Regions from separate parts of the Neobacillus sp. S1227 genome, predicted to be linked through region 1. Evidence: predicted binding sites of a transcription regulator. Region 1 holds the regulator's gene; the other holds the start of a gene.
What was found. The regulator Rex, encoded in region 1, represses fermentation and respiration genes when NADH is low (regulators of the CRP and FNR family bind a similar motif). The targets are predictions, from matches to a motif close to TTGTGAAATATTTCACAA.
Positions count from the first base shown of each region.

Region 2: ACZ5AE_RS20300 (cytochrome c oxidase subunit 2A) is a predicted target of Rex. The motif match lies at 2,449-2,466, and genes of this name have one in related genera.

Region 1 covers NZ_AP038276.1:254,778-258,948, reverse strand. Annotated here, with positions in the region: gene groES (co-chaperone GroES) at 1-82, opposite strand, end outside; gene ACZ5AE_RS01435 (lysostaphin resistance A-like protein) at 385-1,107, shown strand; gene ACZ5AE_RS01430 (YdiK family protein) at 1,104-1,304, shown strand; gene ACZ5AE_RS01425 (DUF4395 domain-containing protein) at 1,510-1,935, opposite strand; gene ACZ5AE_RS01420 (redox-sensing transcriptional repressor Rex) at 2,089-2,742, opposite strand; gene moaC (cyclic pyranopterin monophosphate synthase MoaC) at 2,775-3,263, opposite strand; gene ACZ5AE_RS01410 (ABC-F family ATP-binding cassette domain-containing protein) at 3,427-4,171, shown strand, end outside.
Region 2 covers NZ_AP038276.1:4,057,788-4,061,958, reverse strand. Annotated here, with positions in the region: gene ACZ5AE_RS20310 (b(o/a)3-type cytochrome-c oxidase subunit 1) at 1-1,605, opposite strand, end outside; gene ACZ5AE_RS20305 (cytochrome c oxidase subunit II) at 1,605-2,081, opposite strand; gene ACZ5AE_RS20300 (cytochrome c oxidase subunit 2A) at 2,104-2,253, opposite strand; gene ACZ5AE_RS20295 (type III polyketide synthase) at 2,910-4,001, shown strand; gene ACZ5AE_RS20290 (isoprenylcysteine carboxyl methyltransferase family protein) at 4,028-4,171, shown strand, end outside.

The sequences.
Region 1 (4,171 bases):
CCGGTAATACGATACCGCTTGCAGTTTTTTCTTCTGTTTCAACTAGTTCGATGATAATGCGATCACCTAATGGTCTTAACACTAAAAACAACCTCCTCAAATTCTATGTTATCAGTCATTATTAGCACTCAACATCACTGAGTGCTAACACAATTATTATAATAATGAATCTTAAAATCTTTTGCAAGTCTGATGCATAAAAATATTAAAAAAAAGATACCTTTTTTTCCACCTTATAAAGTATGGATAAAATACAATTTTCCTATTCAATATTTTTCAAAGCAAGTATTCAAAATTGAAACTAATTTGTTATTAAAGGTAGAATGAAGAATAGTGATTGATTACATTTCGATTGGAAAAACTAGATTGAAAAGGAGTAATGATTTGAAAAAGGAATACTGGATTGTCCTTATTGTTTATATTGCCATGCAGCTCTCCAGCTTTGCCGGGATTCCAGCATTTATGTTTGGATTTCGCCTTTTTGGATGGAGTCAGGAATTTGTGGTGCCGGTTTGGCTGATCACTAGTTTCACCCTTGCCTTTCTCCTCATTCTTGTTATCCTAAGAAAAGAAATGCAGCCTGGAGTCCATAGTAAAAGAAACACTTCCATCGGGCATTCGATAATGTGGGCGATTTTAGGGGTTTTCCTTGCTCTTTTTGCCCAATATGCGGCTGCCATCATTGAGCGCCTTATTGGGATTGAATTGGGCTCTAAAAATACACAGGAAATCCTCACGATAATTAATGCCTTTCCATTAGCCATTCTTGTAACGAGTATTATCGGCCCGATTTTAGAGGAAATTGTGTTTCGAAAAATTATCTTTGGGGCTTTTTATAAACGGTTTAATTTCTTTATTTCTGCGCTAATCAGCTCGGTGATCTTTGCGCTTGTCCATATGGAGCCTGAGCATCTGCTTATTTACTCGGCGATGGGCTTTACCTTTGCTTTTCTTTATGTAAAAACTAAACGGATCCTGGTGCCGATTTTCGCCCATGTATCTATGAACACGATGGTCGTCCTTGTTCAGTCGGTTTATAAGGATGACATTGAGCGGCTGATGCGTGAGGCAGAGGCAGTTCAAAACTTTATCGGAGGATTTCTATGAGACGTTCACCTTTGTTTTCCGGTTTGATTTATTTAATACTTGGGGCCCTGTTCACCTATTTTGCCATCGATGATGTTCAAAACAATGGCTGGGGCTTCTTTAGTTACCTTTTGGTCATCCTGGCCACCTTTGACTTTGGATCAGCCTTAAAGATGATTGTTTTTCATTTTAAATATAAGGGGCAAATGAAGAAATGAGGCTGTCACATAAACAGCCTCTTTCTTATTAATCTCCGGTTTCCTTTAGCGCATTCTGTTGATAGGTTTTAAAGAATACATCACAGAACGCCCTCGACAAGGTCAACACAATACCGACCGCAACTGCAATCCCCTTATCCTTAGGACTAGGTAAAATGTAAGCAAAAAAACAAAAAAAGAGGCTGAATAATTCAGACCTCTAACTTTATTGGTTCGCCCTTTTATAACGGTATTGGTTCCACTGATAATGAATAAAACATCCGATGCAAAATCCAAGTATCGCGATAAAGGCGGCCACAGCAACCATAACCGTAAATATATAGCCTACAGTATTCCATCCCAGCAGGAATCCTGCAAATCCAATTCCCAAACACGATACGGCAATTTTTTGATTAAATTGCTGCTGCTCCCAATCCTCCGGTATATAAGCCTTTGGATCCTTTCTTAAAAACAGTTTTGCTATTTGCATAATCGGATTAAATCCGAATAAAAGACCAAACATACCGGCACTAAACGGCACTAACAAAAACCATTCCTGTCCGGATAACCATGTTAACACAACACTTATAACAATCACCCACTGGTTTGTTTTCACTAACGGCCGTGGGATTGAGCGAACTGTTTTTGTCATTTTAATCCCAACCTTCCCTATTGGATTACAATACTTATTTGTAAATTCATTTTACCCGCTTTAACTTCTTTTGTATAGTGAGCTGTATAGGAAAAATGTTTCCAAACGAAAAATGGGCCTCTCACCTATTTTGGCGAGAAGCCCATTTATTATTTATTCTTCAACTACTTCGCTTGGATAATGCTTTAAAAAGTAAACAAGTGACTGCAGCTCCACCGCCAAGTCAATATGATGCACGCGGATAGATGGAGGGACATTCAGTCTTGCTGGTGTAAAGTTTAAAATCCCTTTTACCTTCGTATTCACTAGCTTGTCTGTGATTTGCTGAGCAACCGGAGCCGGCACCGTCAAAATCGCCACCGAAATATTTTCCTCGATCAAATACTGCTCTAAATCATCCATCGAATAAACGGGAACATTGCCTATTGAACCGCCGATTTTTCCGGGATCCACATCGAAGGCGCAAGAGATTTTTGTGTTATTATTTTTTAAAAAATTGTAATGTAAAAAAGCAGTGCCGAGATTACCCACCCCGATTAACGCTACCTTTGTTAATTCATCCTGATCAAGAGTTTTCCGGAAAAACGATAACAAATAGTTTACGTTATAACCGTACCCTTTTTTTCCAAGGGCACCAAAATAAGAGAAATCCCTGCGAATTGTTGCCGAATCGACCTTTACTGCTTCACTTAATTCTGCAGATGACACCCTTTGCTTGCCAGAAGAATGAAGGTTTTGTAAAAATCGATAATATAAGGGCAGACGCTTTGCTGTTGCCTGTGGTATTTTCATCGTTTCATTGGACATATTTCTCCCACCCTTCAATATTAATAGATATATTAGATTTCTCTTCTAAAATCACCGTTTTTGCCGCCAGTTTTTTCCACCAAAAAGGTTGGTCCGATCACCATCCCTTTATCAACTGCCTTGCACATATCATAAACGGTTAGGGCACAAGCAGAGGCGGCTGTTAGCGCTTCCATCTCAACCCCCGTACTGCCTTTAGTTTTAACTGATGCAGCAATATGCAGTGTATATTGTTCCTGCCCGGCCTGCTCCCAGAAAAAATTAATATTGATACCTGTTAATGGAATTGGGTGGCACATTGGAATGATATCCCATGTCTTTTTCGCCGCCATCACCGCAGCAACCTGGGCAACTGCTAAGACATCGCCCTTTTTCATTTCGTGGTTTGTGATTTTTTCATAAATTTCAGAGCTTACTGTTATGCTGGACTGGGCAACTGCCGTGCGTGCCGTTTCTGGCTTATCGCTGACATCAACCATCTTGGCCCTGCCTTCTTCATTAAAATGAGTAAATTCAGCCATATAAGAAATCCTCCTACAAAAAATAATACAATATTTTTATGTCCATGTGTGTGAAACTTTGAACTATCAGTATATTTTTTTATAATTCCATTAAAAATTTCACTTCATTGCCGACAATCGGTTAATACGGTACACTATTCGTAAGGTATTAGAGGTGAAAAAAATGATTTTATTACAGGTTAATCAACTACAAAAATATTATGGTGCTGAACTTATTTTATCGAATATAAAACTAGAATTACAAACCCGTGACCGTGTTGCCCTTGTCGGACGGAATGGAGCGGGGAAATCAACGTTATTGAAAATCATCGCCGGCGAAATAGGTTATGACGGCGGGGAAATCATCAAACCAAAGGATGTTACCGTTGGTTATTTGGCGCAAAATACGGGTTTGGAGTCCAATTTGTCCATTTGGGAGGAAATGCTGACGGTTTTTGAGAACCTGCAAGCGATGGAAAAATCGCTCCGGAAGCTGGAACAGCAAATGGCTGACCCTGCTGTTTTCGGAGACCCAGAAAAATACAAACGAGTATTAAAGGAATATGATGAATTGCAAGTTAAATTTAAAGAGCAAGGCGGCTATCAGTATGAGGCCGATATCCGCTCTGTATTGCATGGGTTAAATTTTTCTGACACGACGTTAATGATTTCAAGTCTAAGCGGCGGACAAAAAACGCGTCTCGCGCTAGGCAAACTGCTGCTGACAAGACCTGATATTTTAATTTTGGACGAACCTACCAACCATTTGGATATCGAAACCCTTTCCTGGCTGGAGCAATATCTGCAGGGTTATGAAGGCGCAATTTTAATTGTTTCGCATGACCGCTATTTTTTGGATAAAGTCGTCACTGAGGTATATGAACTATCACGCCGCCTGATTCAGCGATTTACCGGTAATTATAGCTCTT
Region 2 (4,171 bases), 2.0 Mb from region 1:
AATGAATGGTATTGTGTAGGCGAACAGGATTAAGGCAGCAGTGATGCCGAGCCATAATTTCCAGTTTTCAAATACCATTGGTGCTTTTTCCTCCACATTTTCTGCTTCACCGACAGGGAATTCTTCTTCACCTTTTGGTGCAAAGAAGGCAAGATTAATGAAAATAACTAATACTAATATTATGCCAAGGAATAAAATCGTTCCGCCAACTGCCTGGGCAATTTGGTAAGGAATCCACTCAAGAGCCTGCTTGGAGTCGCCATAAGTGGAGAATGCAGAACGTCTGGGTCCGCCAAGTAAGCCTTGGAAGTGCATTGCACCAGACATAAATGCCATTCCGATAAACCATACCCATGCCTGAATAATACCTAATTTGTTCATCGCCTTAGTCAGCTTGCGGCCGGTTAAGTGCGGCACGAGCCAATATGAAATTCCGAAGAATGTAAGTACGACAGAAGTTGCTGCTGTCAAATGGAAGTGTCCTGTTACCCAAATGGTATTATGGACAACCTGGTCCATCTGGTTGGAAGCATTGATGATACCGCCCGCACCGGCAGGAATGAATGAAGCCATACCGATGAATGGAACCGTGAAACGGGCATCATTCCAAGGAAGCACTTTAAACCAGCCAAATAAACCAGTAGCTCCTTTAGAACGGCCATATCTCTCAAACGTAGCGAACAGAGAGAAGGCAGTCATTAAGGACGGGATAATTACCATGAATGTTAAGATAACCTGTATAAATTTCCAAGCCGGGTCAATACCCGGTTCTGTCAACTGGTGGTGGAAACCAACCGGAATCGAGAAAAGCAAGAATAAGATAAAAGATAAACGAGCCAGTGAATCTGAGAAAATCTTTCCGCCGATAATTTTTGGGATAACTGCATACCAGCACATATAAGCAGGCAAAAGCCAGAAATACACTAATGGGTGACCGAAATACCAGAATAACGTACGGCTGATAAGAACATCTACAGTATCTACTAAACCTAAAGACCAAGGCAACAATTGGAATAGAACAGTTGCAGCAACCCCTAATGTAGCCACAATCCACATCACAGTGTTGATAACAGCCATAAAGCTTAACAACGGGCTAGGCTTGCCAGGGTTGTTTTTCCGCCATTTCGCATAGGTCATTATTTGTGCAGCGCCATCAACCCAGCTGCCGACAACCACAAGGGTTAATCCTAAATAAAAGATCCAGTGTGCTTTAAGTGGTGCATAGAAGGTATAAAGTACAGATGCTTCATTTAATAGAATCATCGTTCCTGACATAAGGGTACCAGCAGTCATTAACCAGAAACCAATCCAGCCGGTCCGTCTGGCTGCCGGAGAATGTGTTCCTGCAGTTCTGGATACAGCCGCATATTGAAATCCCATGATAAAGAATGTTGTTAAAACTAGCCCCATTAAAACACCATGAGCTGTTAAAATTTGATAGTAGCCAATTCCCAAAGGCAGTTCAAATTTTCCGGAACGGACAAGGGTTTGTAGTAATCCCATCAGACCGCCAAGAGCGAGTGCTCCGAAAGCCACAAAGAAATGCGCCATGGATAGCTTCGCGTCACGAGGGTCAACCTTTACTTTAGCTGCAGCGTTAACCATTATTTAACCACCTCAATCTTAGAGAACATTAAATGGTGCCCAGTTCCACAGTATTCGTTACATACAACTAGAAATTCGCCGGCCTTGTCAAAGGTTGTTGTGTATTCGCTGACATATCCCGGTTCTAGCATCATATTAATATTGGTACCGGCCATTTCAAAACCATGGACAACGTCCTTGGTGGTACCGATTACTTTCACTTTTGCTCCAAGCGGAACCTCAACCTTTGCAGGGTTATAAGAGAAAGCAGATGCGACAAATACTAGTTCATAATCCCACTCTTTGCCTTCGACCTTATGAAGTCCCGGCTTATCGAAAGGTTTTGTGGTATCAACCTTTTCCGGATTTATTGTAGTTAAACAGCTTGCTGGTTTGTTCCCAAGGTAAAATGCGCTGACACCGACTACTGTTAAAAAAACAACAAGACAGCCGATTCCAAAAGTCAGCCAGATTTTTTCAAATTTATGCATATGCATATATAATTCCCCCCTTTATTTCCTAAAAACGGTCTACGAACAGAAAGTAAACTGAAACCCATGAAACAATGATAAAAAGCCCTAGAATGAATACAGACGCCAGTGTCCCCTTTAAAGAAGAACTGTCTTCAATCTCTGTTTGGTGCTTTGTCTTTAGTTCCGCCTTTGCCATCCCCCTACACTCCCTTCAGAAAATGAAAAGTAAATAAATGATTTCTCTTTCATAATACAAAACAATTGTGAAAGGAAAATATCAAATTCAAGAATTCACAAATTGTTCATTCCTTAGTTAACTACAATGGTAATGTTAAAAAGTTGGTATAACAGTGATTTTAGTCACAATTCCCCACCAGTAATTGTGACTAAAGTGTGAAACATCACACTAAGCTTGTGATTTAGATAATTGATAATTTGATTTCGTAATGATGATCGGCAGTTCATTTTTTGTCACAATACTCGGAAAGAAAAATATGATAATAATAAAAAATTTTTTCTTTGGAAGTGGTTGGTGTGGAGAAATATTATTGTGAACATTGCCGTCTTTTGTATAATAAAATTGAAATATGTAAGGTTTGCGGGAAAATGGCGGGAAATAAAATAAAAATCGAGGTTCAAAAGCAACCGGAAAAATTAGAGTCAGGTTAAATTAGATAATTGGAAAAGTTTATATAATGAAGGAATAACTATTACAAGATATAATAAAAATGCACAACAACAACAACCTTCAAAACGTTTGCTTCTCCGAATGGGGAAGTTTTTTTTGTTTCTGGAATAATATTCTTTAATTTGGCAAAAAATACCCTTACCTTTGGTTAAGGAGAATGATGTATGCCTACAATTCTTTCCGTTGCAGAAGTTATTCCTCCATATGAAATTAAACAGACTCAGGCAACAGAGTTCGCCAGGGAATTGTTTTCCGGTTCGTTTAAAGAAATCGGGCGGTTATTAAAGGCTTTTGAAAATGGACTTATTGAGAAACGACATTTTGTTAACCCCGTAGGCTGGTTTCAGCAGAATCATTCTTTTGAGGAAAAAAACAATGTCTACATCGAATCAGCCGTTACCCTCGGGAAGGAAGCCGTTGTAAAATGTCTTGATAACAATCAGTTTCTAAGGAAAAAAATCCCTTACAAAGACATTGATGCTATTTTTTATATTTCCACCACAGGGATTGCAACTCCAAGTATAGAAGCACGAATAATGAACCTTCTGCCTTTTCATCTCCACACAAAACGAATCCCAATCTGGGGATTGGGCTGTGCAGGCGGTGCTGCAGGTCTTGCGCGTGCTTTTGAATATTGCATGGCCTTTCCAAACGCTAAAGTCCTAGTTCTTTCTGTTGAACTTTGCAGTATAACCTTTCAGCGAAATGACCTATCGAAAAGCAACTTAATTGGGACATCTCTATTTGCAGATGGGGTGGCCTGTGCTTTAGTATGCGGAGATTCCTGTAATATCGAGGATTTTCGTATGAAATCCACATACCCTTCCATTTTAGCGGTTCAATCGGCACTTCTCCCTGATTCATTAGATGTGATGGGGTGGGATATAAAAAATGAAGGATTGTTTGTCCGGTTTTCTCGTGATATTCCAAAAATCGTACATAATTGGTTAAAGCCGGTGGCAGAAGAATTTTTACATGAAAACCATCTTCAAATAGATAAATTAGACTATTTCATTGCCCATCCAGGCGGTAAAAAGGTGTTGGATGCCTATGTTGAATCGCTCGGTATTCCCGAGTCGATGACAGACGTCTCGCTCGGAGTATTAAGAAAATTCGGAAATATGTCTTCTGCTACCATCCTTTATGTGTTAAAACAATATATGGAAATGGATATTCCACGTGGTTCAAATGGACTTTGTGCCGCACTTGGACCGGGTTTCAGTTCGGAAATGCTTCTATTGAGGTGGTTTGAATGAAGGACTTTCTGCCATTTATAAGCTTTATGGGTTTTATTATTTTTCAGCGTGCAGCAGAGATTTTTTTCGCGAAAAAAAATGAAAAATGGATGAAGAGTAGAGGAGCACTTGAATTTGGCACTATTCACTACCGCTGGATTGTCCTTATGCATGTACTATTTTTGCTTAGC